Regions from separate parts of the Paraburkholderia sp. SIMBA_030 genome, predicted to be linked through region 2. Evidence: riboswitches for the same ligand, from Rfam matches in the RefSeq annotation. Region 2 holds a riboswitch; the other holds the start of a gene.
What was found. A riboswitch is a leader RNA that binds a small molecule or an ion and turns the genes downstream of it on or off. The one in region 2 is predicted to bind thiamine pyrophosphate.
Positions count from the first base shown of each region.

Region 1: another riboswitch for thiamine pyrophosphate. It lies ahead of thiC (phosphomethylpyrimidine synthase ThiC); the one in region 2 lies ahead of SB772_RS34715 (FAD-dependent oxidoreductase).

Region 1 is NZ_JAWRXB010000023.1:80,629-86,912, reverse strand. It holds gene SB772_RS32120 (molybdopterin-dependent oxidoreductase) at 1-21, opposite strand, end outside; gene SB772_RS32115 (cytochrome b/b6 domain-containing protein) at 45-683, opposite strand; gene SB772_RS32110 (DUF1223 domain-containing protein) at 725-1,573, opposite strand; gene SB772_RS32105 (hypothetical protein) at 1,767-2,228, opposite strand; gene SB772_RS32100 (GreA/GreB family elongation factor) at 2,786-3,196, shown strand; TPP riboswitch at 3,390-3,508, shown strand; gene thiC (phosphomethylpyrimidine synthase ThiC) at 3,645-5,576, shown strand; gene SB772_RS32090 (glycine zipper 2TM domain-containing protein) at 5,861-6,073, shown strand.
Region 2 is NZ_JAWRXB010000027.1:79,525-85,808, forward strand. It holds gene thiE (thiamine phosphate synthase) at 1-54, opposite strand, end outside; gene SB772_RS34705 (thiazole synthase) at 51-866, opposite strand; gene thiS (sulfur carrier protein ThiS) at 923-1,120, opposite strand; gene SB772_RS34715 (FAD-dependent oxidoreductase) at 1,193-2,323, opposite strand; TPP riboswitch at 2,544-2,668, opposite strand; gene SB772_RS34720 (ABC transporter ATP-binding protein/permease) at 3,033-4,784, shown strand; gene SB772_RS34725 (hypothetical protein) at 4,781-4,906, shown strand; gene SB772_RS34730 (hypothetical protein) at 5,073-5,534, shown strand; gene SB772_RS34735 (hypothetical protein) at 5,657-6,235, shown strand.

The sequences.
Region 1 (6,284 bases), on a different contig from region 2:
GAGTTTGTTAGCGGGTTTCATGATTGGATGTCCTTAAGCTGGGCTCATCGTCCGCGCAACATCGCGAGAAGCGAGCGCGGCACGAGTGCCACCATCGCCAGATGCACGACGATGAAAGCGGCCATCAGCGACATCGCGCAGAAATGCACGATGCGCGCGTTATCGTAGCCGCCCATCAATTCGCGCAGCAGCGGGAACTGCACCGACTTCCAGATCGCGAGGCCCGACAGCACCAGCACGATCAGATCGCAGACGACGAACAGGTAGGCGAATTTCTGCACTGCGTTGTAGACGCGCAGATCCGCGTGCGAGAGCTTGCCGGTCAGCGCAGCAATGAAGTCGTGCAGGATGGCGCGCGGCGAAATCGGCAGGAACTTGTGCACGAAGCGTCCGCTTATCAGGTTCAGCGCGAGGTACAGCAGGCCGTTGAAGACCAGCAGCCACATCGCCGCGAAATGCCATTGCAGCGCGCCGCCGAGCCAGCCGCCGAGGGTGATCGCCGGCGGAAACGTGAAGCCTGGAAAGATCGGCGAGGCATCGTAGATGCGCCAGCCTGACAGCATCATCACGATGGCCGCCAGCGCGTTGAGCCAATGCGTGACGCGCACCCACACCGGATGAATCGTGCTGCTGAGCGGCGCCGCGGGCGGCGCGGTTTTGCTGAGTGTGTGAGGGGTTGCCATGAGAATCTCCCGTGAATGGAGGCGCGGCAGCCGCGGCGCGATCAACGGCAGGCGGCCAGTTCGGCCACTTGCAATACGTCGCCGGTCGCGGCGTTTTCGACGAAGGCGACCACGCCGAAGCGGTCGGCCGATGCGGTCGTGCCGACGTCTGCACCGTCGATACGGATGTCGCGATGGATTTGCGCGGCTCCGGCGACCAGCGGCACTGGGCCGATCCATTGCCGCACCACTCTTTCGTGATGCAGTGTGACGCCGCTGTTTTCGCCGGCGCGCACTTGTGAGGTCAACGCGTTTTCATACACTGCTATGTATGCGTTTAGCGTGTCCGCAGATCTGATCGCGGAGTTGACCGCTTTGGCGGTGAATTGTGCGTTGACGTTGAATGCGCCCGTCGCTTGTGGTTTCAGTTCGAGGGCGACGTTGGCCTGCGCCGGTTCGGCTACGACCTTCTCGATTCGGTTCTGGAAACTGGCCTGTTGCGACCAGCTGCGTAGCTCGCGGCCTGATACGAAGATTTCGGGCGTGTAGATCGTGTGCCCGCCGGCCAGGTCAGTCAGGGTTTGCTGACGTTCGGTGAAACGATGCTGCGAGAAGCGGTCGGTCCAGCCCAGGCTATTCCAGTAGTCGACGTGAAGTGCCAAGGGCACGATGCTTTGGGTGGCGCCGCTGTTTTTCCATTGGCTCAGCCAGCTGTCGGCTGGAGGGCAACTGCTGCAGCCTTCGCTGCTGTAAAGCTCCACTAGCGCCACGCGGTGGGATGGGCTGCGGGACGTGCACATGTCAGCGGCGGCTTGTGCCAGGCCGCTGGCGGCGAGCGTTGCCAACGCGATTGCTAGCGCGATCGCTCGCGTGAAAGGCCGATTGGCTCGGCGGGTCGGTGCAGTTTGCATGGCGTGCTCCATCTGGATCTGCACGTTTGTCGAAGGTGGGGGCCGGTTATGACAACCGGCTGGATAATATTTTTATTTTTTCTTTGGGCGCGCCACGGAAGGGGGCTCGTTGCACGGGTTGGCGTGCGATTGGGTTTTGGTGCTTTGCCGCCTTCCGTGGCTGGTGTTTGCTTATTGTGCGCCTTGTAAGCGGTCAATCGTAACTGACCACCACCGTCACCCGCGTCTGCGCATCCACCCCATTCCCCTTCCTGGCAGAAAGCGACAGCACCCCACCATCGCGGCCGACCCGATAATGCCCATCCCGCGCAGCGGCAAAAACACGTCCAGCGCGATCGACAAACCGCGCAGCAATGGCATCGTCCCGCGCCGCCGCGCCGCCGTTCACCTGCAAGGCAACATCGGCACCCGTCGCCACCCCCGGCGGCGCATTGAAAGTCAGCGTCACGGCCGACGCCCCACGCTTAACCTGCACGCCAGCCAAGCCAACGCCCGCGGCCGGCGCGGCGGAAATCTCAAGCTGCGGCGCCACAATCGCCCCCGAAAAGGCAATCGCCCCACCTCTCGAAGCCGTCGCCACAGCCGGCCCGGCAAACAGTGCGGCCATCGCCGCCACCGTGGTCAGCGCTCTGAATCGCCATGCTCTCGTTTTCATCGGCACATCCCCTTACGTCGTCTAAAACGGCATCGCGCCAATCAATGCCGCCCGTCGCGCTACCGGGCGGCAACCGCCCCTACCATCGGGATAACGGCACAGGCCGCGGCGCCCTTGAACGCGCCGCAGCGAGAATCACCTCTGCCGCCCTGCCCCGTTGCGCCGGGAGGAAGCTGGCCTGCGCGGCTTTGGCCGCCATCGCGCTTATGACCGGGTCAAGAGACGTCCCGGCTCGTGCTAACATTCACCTTTCGATTGCGCCTATTTCGCTTACATCCGGCGCTCACCTGAACTTCTTTCTTCATCCGCCGGTCCCCGATGCATTCTCCGATCTCCCGTGTCTTCACCCGCTTGCGCCTGCGCCGCGCAACCGGTTGCGCACGCGCGGACATCATGCCGCATCACCTCGGCCAGCCGACCCGAACGCTCCCGCTTCCCGCCGCCCGGCGCCCGATCTGAACGCTGCTCCCCCTTCACCGGAGCCTCGTCGTCGGGTTCCGGGCCGATCTCATCCGCACGCTGTCCCCTTACATGCAGAGCGAATTGGAGAACCCGTCATGAAAAAGACGAAAACCTGTTACCTCACCGAACTCGACGTCGCCCGCCTTGAAAAGCACGCGGCCGCGCCCGGCGCCGACGCCAGCTTGCAACACATGCTCGACGACGTCCTGGAACGCGCCGTCATCGTCGACTCGCGCGACATTCCGGCGAATGTCGTCACGATGAATTCGCAAGCCACGCTAGTCGACGAAACCAGCGGCGAGCATATGACCTGGACGATCGTCTATCCACCCAACGCAGACTTCGCGCAGGGCTGCCTGAACGTGTTTTCGCCGCTCGGCCTCGCCTTGCTCGGCGCCAAACGCGGCGAACGTATCCGCTTCACGCCGCCAAGCGGTACGGAAAAAGTGCTGAAGCTCGAACAGATCCTGTTTCAACCCGAAGCCGCCGACGATTTCACGCTGTAAGCCACCAACACGGACAAACGCGATCACAAACGCGCTTGCGCGGCGCGCCGCTGGTGCGCCGCCGCTGGTGCACCGCATCAAGCCTGGCAACCCAATCAACTTAAGAATAGTCCGCAGCCGAGCGGTGTTATATCCGCCGTTCATAATTTCAAGACAGGTTGCCAAGCAGCGTCCAGCCGGTGTATCGTGTGCGCTGCTAACGCGGGGGTCCTGCGTCGCACGGAAGTTGGAGGTCCGTGTTGCGTGGGTGAGAAATACCCTTTGAACCTGATCTGGATAATGCCAGCGCAGGGAAGCGTACGGATTTCGCACCCAGGTCTAACGTTTTATCCATCGCGAATCCGACAACTTCCATCTCGTCTCCTGCTTAGCGGCCCCACATTGCTTTGCATGGGACCAGAGTAAGTGCTTTGCGCCAACTCTGGTCGACCGCACAGGAGATAAATGCATGAACGCCAATCCGAAGTTTCTTTCCGCCGACGCTCACGTCGATGAAGCCGCTGTCGCCCCTTTGCCGAATTCCCGCAAGGTCTATGTGAGCGGCTCGCGCCCCGATATCCGCGTGCCGATGCGCGAGATCTCCCAGGCCGATACGCCGGATAGTTTCGGCGGCGAGAAGAATCCGCCGGTCTTCGTCTACGATACGTCGGGCCCGTACTCCGATCCGGACGCCAAGATCGACATTCGCGCGGGTCTGCCGGCGCTGCGTCAGCGCTGGATCGAAGAGCGCGGCGACACCGAAGCGCTAACCGGTCTTTCCAGCGACTTCAGCCGCGAACGCGCCGCCGATACCGCCACCGCCGATCTGCGCTTCCAGGGCCTGCACCGCACGCCGCGCCGCGCCATCGCCGGCAAGAACGTCTCGCAGATGCACTACGCGCGTCGCGGCATCGTCACGCCGGAAATGGAATACATCGCGATTCGCGAGAACCAGCAGCGCGCCGCGTATCTGGAAAGCCTGAAGACCAGCGGCCCGAACGGCGAAAAACTCGCGGCGATGATGGGCCGCCAGCATCCGGGCCAGGCGTTCGGCGCGAGCGCGTTCGGTCCGAACGGCCTCACGGAAATCACGCCTGAATTCGTGCGCGAAGAAGTCGCGCGCGGCCGCGCGATCATCCCGAACAACATCAACCACCCGGAAAGCGAGCCGATGATCATCGGCCGCAACTTCCTCGTGAAGGTGAACGCGAACATCGGCAACTCGGCGGTGACTTCGTCGATTGGCGAAGAAGTCGACAAGATGACCTGGGCGATCCGCTGGGGCGGCGACACGGTGATGGATCTCTCGACCGGCAAGCACATCCACGAAACACGCGAATGGATCATCCGCAACAGCCCGGTGCCGATCGGCACGGTGCCGATCTATCAGGCGCTCGAAAAGGTCAACGGCCGCGCTGAAGACCTGACGTGGGAAATCTTCCGCGACACACTGATCGAACAGGCCGAACAAGGTGTCGACTACTTCACGATCCACGCGGGCGTGCGTCTGCAATACGTGCCGCTGACGGCCAAACGCATGACCGGTATCGTCTCGCGCGGCGGCTCGATCATGGCGAAGTGGTGCCTGGCTCACCACAAGGAAAGCTTCCTGTACGAGCACTTCGAAGACATCTGCGAAATCATGAAGGCGTATGACGTGGCCTTCTCGCTCGGCGACGGTCTGCGTCCGGGCTCGATCTACGATGCGAACGACGAAGCGCAACTCGGCGAGTTGAAGACGCTCGGCGAACTGACGCAGATCGCGTGGAAGCACGACGTGCAGACGATGATCGAAGGTCCGGGCCACGTGCCGATGCAGCTCATCAAGGAAAACATGGACCTGCAACTGGAATGGTGCGACGAAGCGCCGTTCTACACGCTGGGACCGCTGACCACCGATATCGCCCCTGGCTACGACCACATCACCTCGGGCATCGGCGCGGCGATGATCGGCTGGTTCGGCACGGCGATGCTCTGCTATGTCACGCCGAAGGAACACCTTGGCCTGCCGAACAAGGACGACGTCAAGACCGGCATTATCACGTACAAGCTCGCCGCGCACGCCGCCGACCTGGCAAAGGGCCATCCGGGCGCGCAGGTGCGTGACAATGCGTTGTCGAAGGCGCGTTTCGAATTCCGTTGGGAAGACCAGTTCAATCTCGGTCTTGACCCGGACAAGGCACGCGAGTTCCACGACGAAACGCTGCCGAAGGATTCGGCGAAGGTCGCCCACTTCTGTTCGATGTGCGGTCCGCACTTCTGCTCGATGAAGATCACCCAGGACGTGCGCGAGTTCGCCGCGCAACAGGGTGTCACCGACGACGAAGCGCTGCAGAAAGGCATGGAAGTGAAGTCGATCGAGTTCATGAAGAAAGGCGCTGAGATTTATCAGCGGCAGTAAGGTTCGGCAAGGTGGGCGCAGCGTCGCGCGCCCGCTGCTGAACCGCCCACAAATCACCTGAACGACCTGAATCGCTGCGTTGCAGCGTCAAAGCCCGCCACCGGTGGGCTTTTTGCATTTCCGGAAGAGCAGGCACGGCGCATGCTGCTCGATGGGAAACATTTGATTACGAAACCGACAGTTCGCTGACAAGCGCACACATCCAGATACGGGCTGCGGCGATAGCATCGAATGAAAGGACGGCGCGAGCTGTCCTGTTCTGAATAACCACTGGAGTAGGCATCATGAAATCGATTCGTCAGATCGGTGCCCTCGCGGCTATCGTCGCGGTTGTCGCGAGTCTTTCGGCGTGTGAGGGCATGACCACGCGGCAGCGCGACACGGCGATCGGCGCAGGCGTCGGCGGCGCGGCGGGTGCCGCGATCGGCGGCAACGCGCTTTCGACCCTCGGCGGCGCAGCGGCCGGCGGCATTATCGGCAATCAGGTCGGCAAGTAGATAACCTGAAGCGAGCCGCGCTCGTGGCGGCGGCTCGCGCATGGCCGCAAGCGCCGCGACTACTTGGCCAAGGCATGACGCCGGCCGCTTCGAACACGCTGTGCAATGACGTGAAATAAGCCGTTACGGTTTTGCAATCCCGCGCGGGCGACCGCGGCGTAAGCTCATGGCATGGCGCCCAGACAGCGGCGTCCGATGCAAACAGGAGCGC
Region 2 (6,284 bases):
GTCGGCGGGCGGCCAGAAGAGCTCGCGATCCTTTAAAGGCAAAGTCTGCGTCATGCAGCGCTCCCGTCTTGATGCCAGAACGGCATGCCGACCACCGGCGTGCTCGCATGCGCGCTTTCGCGCTCTGCCATCGGTCCCGCCAGAAAGGCCTGGCGGCCCGCCTCGACGCCCAACGCGAACGCGCGCGCCATAGCGTCGGGATGCGTCGCCTGCGATACGGCGGTGTTCAGCAGCACGCCATCGAAGCCCCACTCCATCACTTGCGCCGCATGCGACGGCACGCCGAGGCCTGCATCGACGATCAGCGGCACGTCGGGCAGCCGTTCGCGCAACACACGCAGGCCGTACGGATTGATCACGCCCTTGCCGGTGCCGATCGGCGCACCCCACGGCATCAGCGCTTCGCAGCCCGCATCCAGCAGACGGCGGCCGATCACCAGATCTTCGGTGCAATACGGCAGGACTTTGAAGCCGTCCTTGATCAACTGCGCGGCCGCTTCGATCAGGCCGACCGGATCGGGCTGCAGCGTGTAGTCGTCGCCGATCAGTTCGAGCTTGATCCACTCGGTTTCGAAAATCTCACGCGCCATGTGCGCGGTCGTCACCGCTTCGCCGACGGTCAGGCAGCCGGCGGTGTTCGGTAGCAGCGGCACGCCGTGGCGCTTGAGCAGATCGAAGAAGCCGGCTTCGGCGCCGCCTTCGTTCATCTGCCGGCGCAGCGCGACGGTGACCATGCCGGGCCGCGCGGCGTCGATCGAATCGGACAGCGATTGCAGCGACGGATAGCGCGAGGTGCCCAGCAGCACGCGGCTGGCGAAGGTTTCGCCGTAGAGCGTGAGCGCGTCCGCGGGTTGGGGGGAAGTCATTTGCATCATCCTTGTCTCCGGCAATGCGTGGCGGTTCAGGCAGGCCTCGACGAAGCTCAGCCGCCGGCCACGGGTTGCACGACATCGAGCTTGTCGCCCGGTTGCAGCGCGCGCGCCGCATGCTGGGTGCGCGCGACGAAATCGCCGTTCAGCGCGACCGCGAACGGCGCACGCGCGCCGAACGCGGCGAGCGCATCGGCGACTGTCGCGCCTTCGGGCAGCGACAACGGCTTCTGGTTGATATGAATGTCCATGGTGTTTGAATACGGTTCAATCGATGGCGATGGCGGCGCAGCGTGCAATGCGTGCATTGAAAACCGCAGCGCTCATGCCGGCTCCCGCGCGGAATCCAGTTGAAACAGCTCGCTCCAACGCGCGTCGCGTTGCCAGTCCGCAAATGCATCGGCATCGCCGATGCGGCCGTCGAACAGCGCCGCGGCGAAGCGCACGGCTTCGTCGGCGACTTCGGGCACGATCATGTAGCCGTGCCGGTACAGGCCATTCACGCGCAAGGTCTGCGCGCCGTCCCACAGCAACGCCGGACGGTGGTCCGGCAAAGTCGGGCGGCACTGCGAATTCAGTTCGAGGATGCGAGCCTCGCCAAAACCGGGATGCACGGAAAATGCCGCGCTCAGTAGTTCGAGCGCCGAGCGCACGCTGACTGGCGACATGTCCTCGCCTTCCACCTCGGTCGCGCCGATCACGTAGAGATCGTCCTGCTTCGGCGCGATATAGAGCGGATAGCGCGGATGCAACAGGCGCACCGGCCGCGTCAGGTTGATACCGGGCGCATGCACGCGTGCGACTTCGCCGCGAATGCCGCGCAATGTGGGCAGAACCGCCTTCGCGCCGAGACCGCGGCAATCGATCGTGATGCGCGCGGGCGGCAACGCATGATCGTCGACAGCCGTGTTCCAATGCGTTTCGACGCCGCGCTCGGCAAGGCCCGCGGCCAGCGCGGACAATACCTGGCGGTTATCCAGTTGCCCTTCGAGCGGCAGCAGCCAGCCCTGATTGAAGCGGCCCGCCAACGCGGGTTCGGCGGTGCCGACCTGCGCACCGGCGAGCGTCACGAAGCCGCCGTCGAGCAGTTCGGCAGGCGCGTTCGAGCGCACCCGGCGTTCGAACAGCGGCGCTTCGGTGCGGTCGGCGTGATGCCATACGACCAGCGTGCCGTTGCGCTGGAAAAACACCGGTTCGGGCAATTCGGCCAGCACACGCGGCCAGCTTTCGAGCGAGCTCGCGCCCAGCCGCGTAATCAGCAACTCGGCGCTGGCGGCCTCGGCAAGCGGCGCCAGCATCGCCGCGGCGACCCACGCGGCAGCTTGCGAACCGGCGGCGTCGCCACGCTCGTAGAGCGCCACGCGATACCCTTGCCCGGCAAGCCGCCACGCGACGAGGCGTCCGCACAGGCCGCCGCCGAGCACCGCGAAATCGGGTTGAGCAGGACGGTTCATCGTGCGCACTCCCGATCACCGCAACGGCAGGCAACGCTAAAGCAGCGCGGCACGCCGACAGCAGCGTGGCGAAGAGCAAAACTCATGTCTGAAGAATAGGCGGTCATCGAGTCCTTTCCGTACGGCAACAAGCGCACGTACCCAGGACGAAACCGGCGGGTAAGGCCGGCCGGGCAACACGCGCGTCAAAATGACGGACGCCCGGCGGGGAATGGAAGATTGGCTGCTTCCGGAAACTTCCCGCGCCGGTATTACCCGGATCGGGTGCAAAGGGTCTCTCTCAGCCTCGCTGCCGCTGCGTGGACATCCACGCTGCCGGCGTGCGAAGCACCCCTGTTTCGTCGAAGGTCATTAGACCATAAAAGGCGCGATGCCCGCAAACCAGCGGCTCGCGCGGGCGCCTACAGTTGTTGATCCGGCACCTCTTTCGATTCATCAATATGGCCGCGCGCCGCTCTGGCACAATGCCGAGACCGGATGCCGCAGGAGCCTTGCCTCGGCGGCATGCTCCGCTGCCCGCGCGACGGCGGCATCGGGGCGAGTCCCGCAGGTGGAAATTAATTTTCGCTTAAGGGGGTCGCGCCAGAATCGGACGCTCGCTCGGGCGCGCGTTCGTCGAGCACGACACCCGGGCATGCACCGCAAACCCGCCGTGGGGCGGCCCCCAATGGGTCAGCCCTTGATGGGCCAGCACTACATCAGGATGCTCATGACACCGAATACCTCTGCCAGCCCCGCGCTGCAGCCGGACGACAAAGTCTCCGCCTGGAGCCTGATTAAACCTTACTGGGTCTCCGAAGAACGAAAGACGGCGTGGGGCTTGCTCGTCGCGATCATCGTGATGAATCTGCTCGTCGTGTGGATCAACGTGCGCCTGAACCGCTGGAGCGCCGACTTCTACAACGCGCTGCAAACCAAGAACGTGCACGATTTCCCGCACCTGTTGATGGTGTTCTCGGGACTCGCGTTTGCCTTCATCGTCCTCGCGGTGTACGGCCGCTATCTGCGGCAGATGCTCGGCTTCCGCTGGCGTCAGTGGCTGACCACGCGTTACCTGAACGAATGGCTGCATGACAGCGCCTTCTACCGGATCGAACGCGACCGGCTCGCCGACAACCCCGACCAGCGGATCAGCGACGACCTGCAATCGTTCGCCACCACCACGCTGTCGCTGACGCTCGACCTGCTGTCGACGGTCGTCACGCTGGTGTCGTTCATGACGATCCTGTGGTCGCTCGCCGGCGCGCTGACGGTCTCGCTCGGCGGCATGCCGGTGCAGATTCCCGGCTACATGGTGTGGGCCGCGGCGCTCTATGCGGTGGCCGGTTCGCTGGTCATCCAGAAGGTCGGCCATCCGCTCGTGTCGGTCAATTACCAGGCACAGAAAGTCGAGGCGGATTTCCGTTTCGGCCTGATCCGTCTGCGTGAAAACGCCGAGCAGATCGCCTTCTACAACGGCATGGAAACCGAGAAAACGAACACGCACACGCTGTTCGGCCGCATCCGCGATAACTGGTGGCAGGTGATGAAGTACACCAAGCGGCTCACCTTCGTGTCGGCTTTCTATGGTCAGATCGCGATCATCTTTCCGCTGGTGGTCGCCGCGCCGCGCTACTTCGCGGGCGCCTTTACGTTCGGCGTGCTGATGCAGATCTCGAGCGCGTTCGGCACCGTCAGCGATTCGTTTTCGTGGTTCATCAACAGTTACACAAGCTTGGTGGAATGGCGCGCTACCGTGAACCGGTTGCGTGAATTCAAGCGCGTCGTGCATGCGCCGCGTCTGAAGGAATCGGTGTCGCCGGCGACCGCGCATGGCGGCATCAACCTGCATTTCGTCGACGACGACAAGCTTTCCACCGACGGCCTCAAGCTCGCGCTGCCGAATGGCAACCCGCTGTCGCGCATCCGCGATATCGCGATCCAGCCGGGCTCGCGCTGGCTGGTGCGCGGTCCGTCCGGCTCGGGCAAGAGCACGCTGATGCGTGCGCTCGCCGGGCTCTGGCCATTCGGCGACGGCTCGATCGACGCGCCGGTCAACGCGCGCATGATGTTCATCCCGCAGGTCAGCTACATGCCGATCGGCACGCTGAAAGCGGCGCTCACCTACCCGTCCCCCGCCAATACCTATACCGACGACGAATGCCGCGAAGCGCTGCGCGTCTGTCGTCTGTCGGAGTATGCGGACCGGCTGCAGGAATCGGGACACTGGACGCGGATTCTCTCGCCGGGCGAACAACAACGCCTCGCCGGCGCCCGGGTATTGCTGCACAAGCCCGACTACCTGTTCCTCGACGAAGCGACCAGCGCGCTCGATGCAGAAAACGAAGCGCGTCTGTACCACCTGTTCACCGAACGGCTGCCGAAGGCGGCGATCGTCAGCGTCGCACATCGCGAATCGCTAGCGGCGTTCCACGCGGAAACGCTCGATGTCGAACGCTCGGACGAACCGGTCGCTGCTTGAGCGGCGCTGAACTCGAGCGCGTCGTGCTGATCACCGGAGCCGGCTCCAGCATCGGTGCGGCGCTCGCCCGTCACATCACCGGCCAGGTGATCCACGTCGACGGCGGTCTCACGCCCGGCTGAGCGACACGCCGCAAGATCCGGAAACACGCGAGAAGAGTTAGAAAGCATTTGCGAAGCGGGCAAGCTGTTCCCCGCTTTGAAAACGCAGTGTAGCGGCGACGATTGTCGTGCGGGCCATACCACGTTCGGCCCGCCACGCCATTCACTGCTACCGGACTCTTCGCACATGTCATTCGATCGCCGCTCCCGTCCTTTGACCCAGCGCCTCGCGCTCGCTCTCGGCGCAGCATGGCTGCTCTCGGGCACCGCACACGCTGCGCAAGCCACCCAGCCCAACGAGCCGGCAGACGTTTGCCCCGCGCTCAAACACATCGTCGAAGCACCCGACTTCAAGCAACTGCGCGCACAACCCGCCGCGCAACTGCCGGGGTTGCCGGACGCGGACGATTGCCGCGCGAACAGCCACTCGTACGATTGCCATTGGCGCGCACATTGGCAAGCGGACGGCGTCGTCAACGATCCGCTCGAAGAATTCGGCGCCGATATCGCCGCATGCTTTCCGAACGTCGTGCACGACGTCAACACGCCGACGCGACAGCATTTCATCGTGACCACCGCCGAGCGGCGCGTCAACGTCACGGCAAGCGTGCAAGGACAAAACGAATTGCGCCTGCGCGTCACGCGCTGAGCGTGAACTCGATCGCCGTTGTCCATCGCCCTCTTCGCGGTCGCGAGGCACCGCGCACCATGACCTTCACGCCGAGCTTGCGCGCTGTCGCTTTAACGCGAGCCACACTGGCTGGGTGGGTCATGTTGCGGCGGCCCGGCGCCCGGCTTGCCGCATCCGCCATCATGGCGCTCGGCCTGAACGGCTGCGCCTGGACGCTGATCTCGGCGGCCGACGCCACCGGTTCGGTGATTCAGGCGGGCTACGCGATCGCAGCAAACTATTCGTCGCCGACCTTTGTCAACGGCCGGCCCGCCGCCGTGCACGACATCTGCATCGAAGTGAATCAGGCGGTGTCGGTCGGCGATTTTGTACCGGCGCTGCAATATGCGCTCGAGCGGCGCGGTATTCGTTCCGACGTCTACAATCCGGGCACTTCGCCGGCCGGTTGCGAGGCGCGGCTCGTCTATAACGCCGCGATCGATTACGGCCGCCGCTCGTTCAGCGACGAATCGATTCAGTACCTGTCGATCATCGTTCTGACGCTGCTCCAGCACGGCCGTATTCTGGTCACCGCGCGTTACCAGACCGGCGGCCTCAACGCCGATCGCTTCTCCAGCGCGTCGACCAAGCTCAACGGTTTGATCGACCGGATGGTGGTCGATCAGACTGCCCTCGGTCCGCAGCCGATGCAGACCATTCAAACTTCCCAAGCCAACTGAGCAGGCCGCTTGCTTTCTCTTACGCGGGAAAGGATTCGAAAGCGTTACG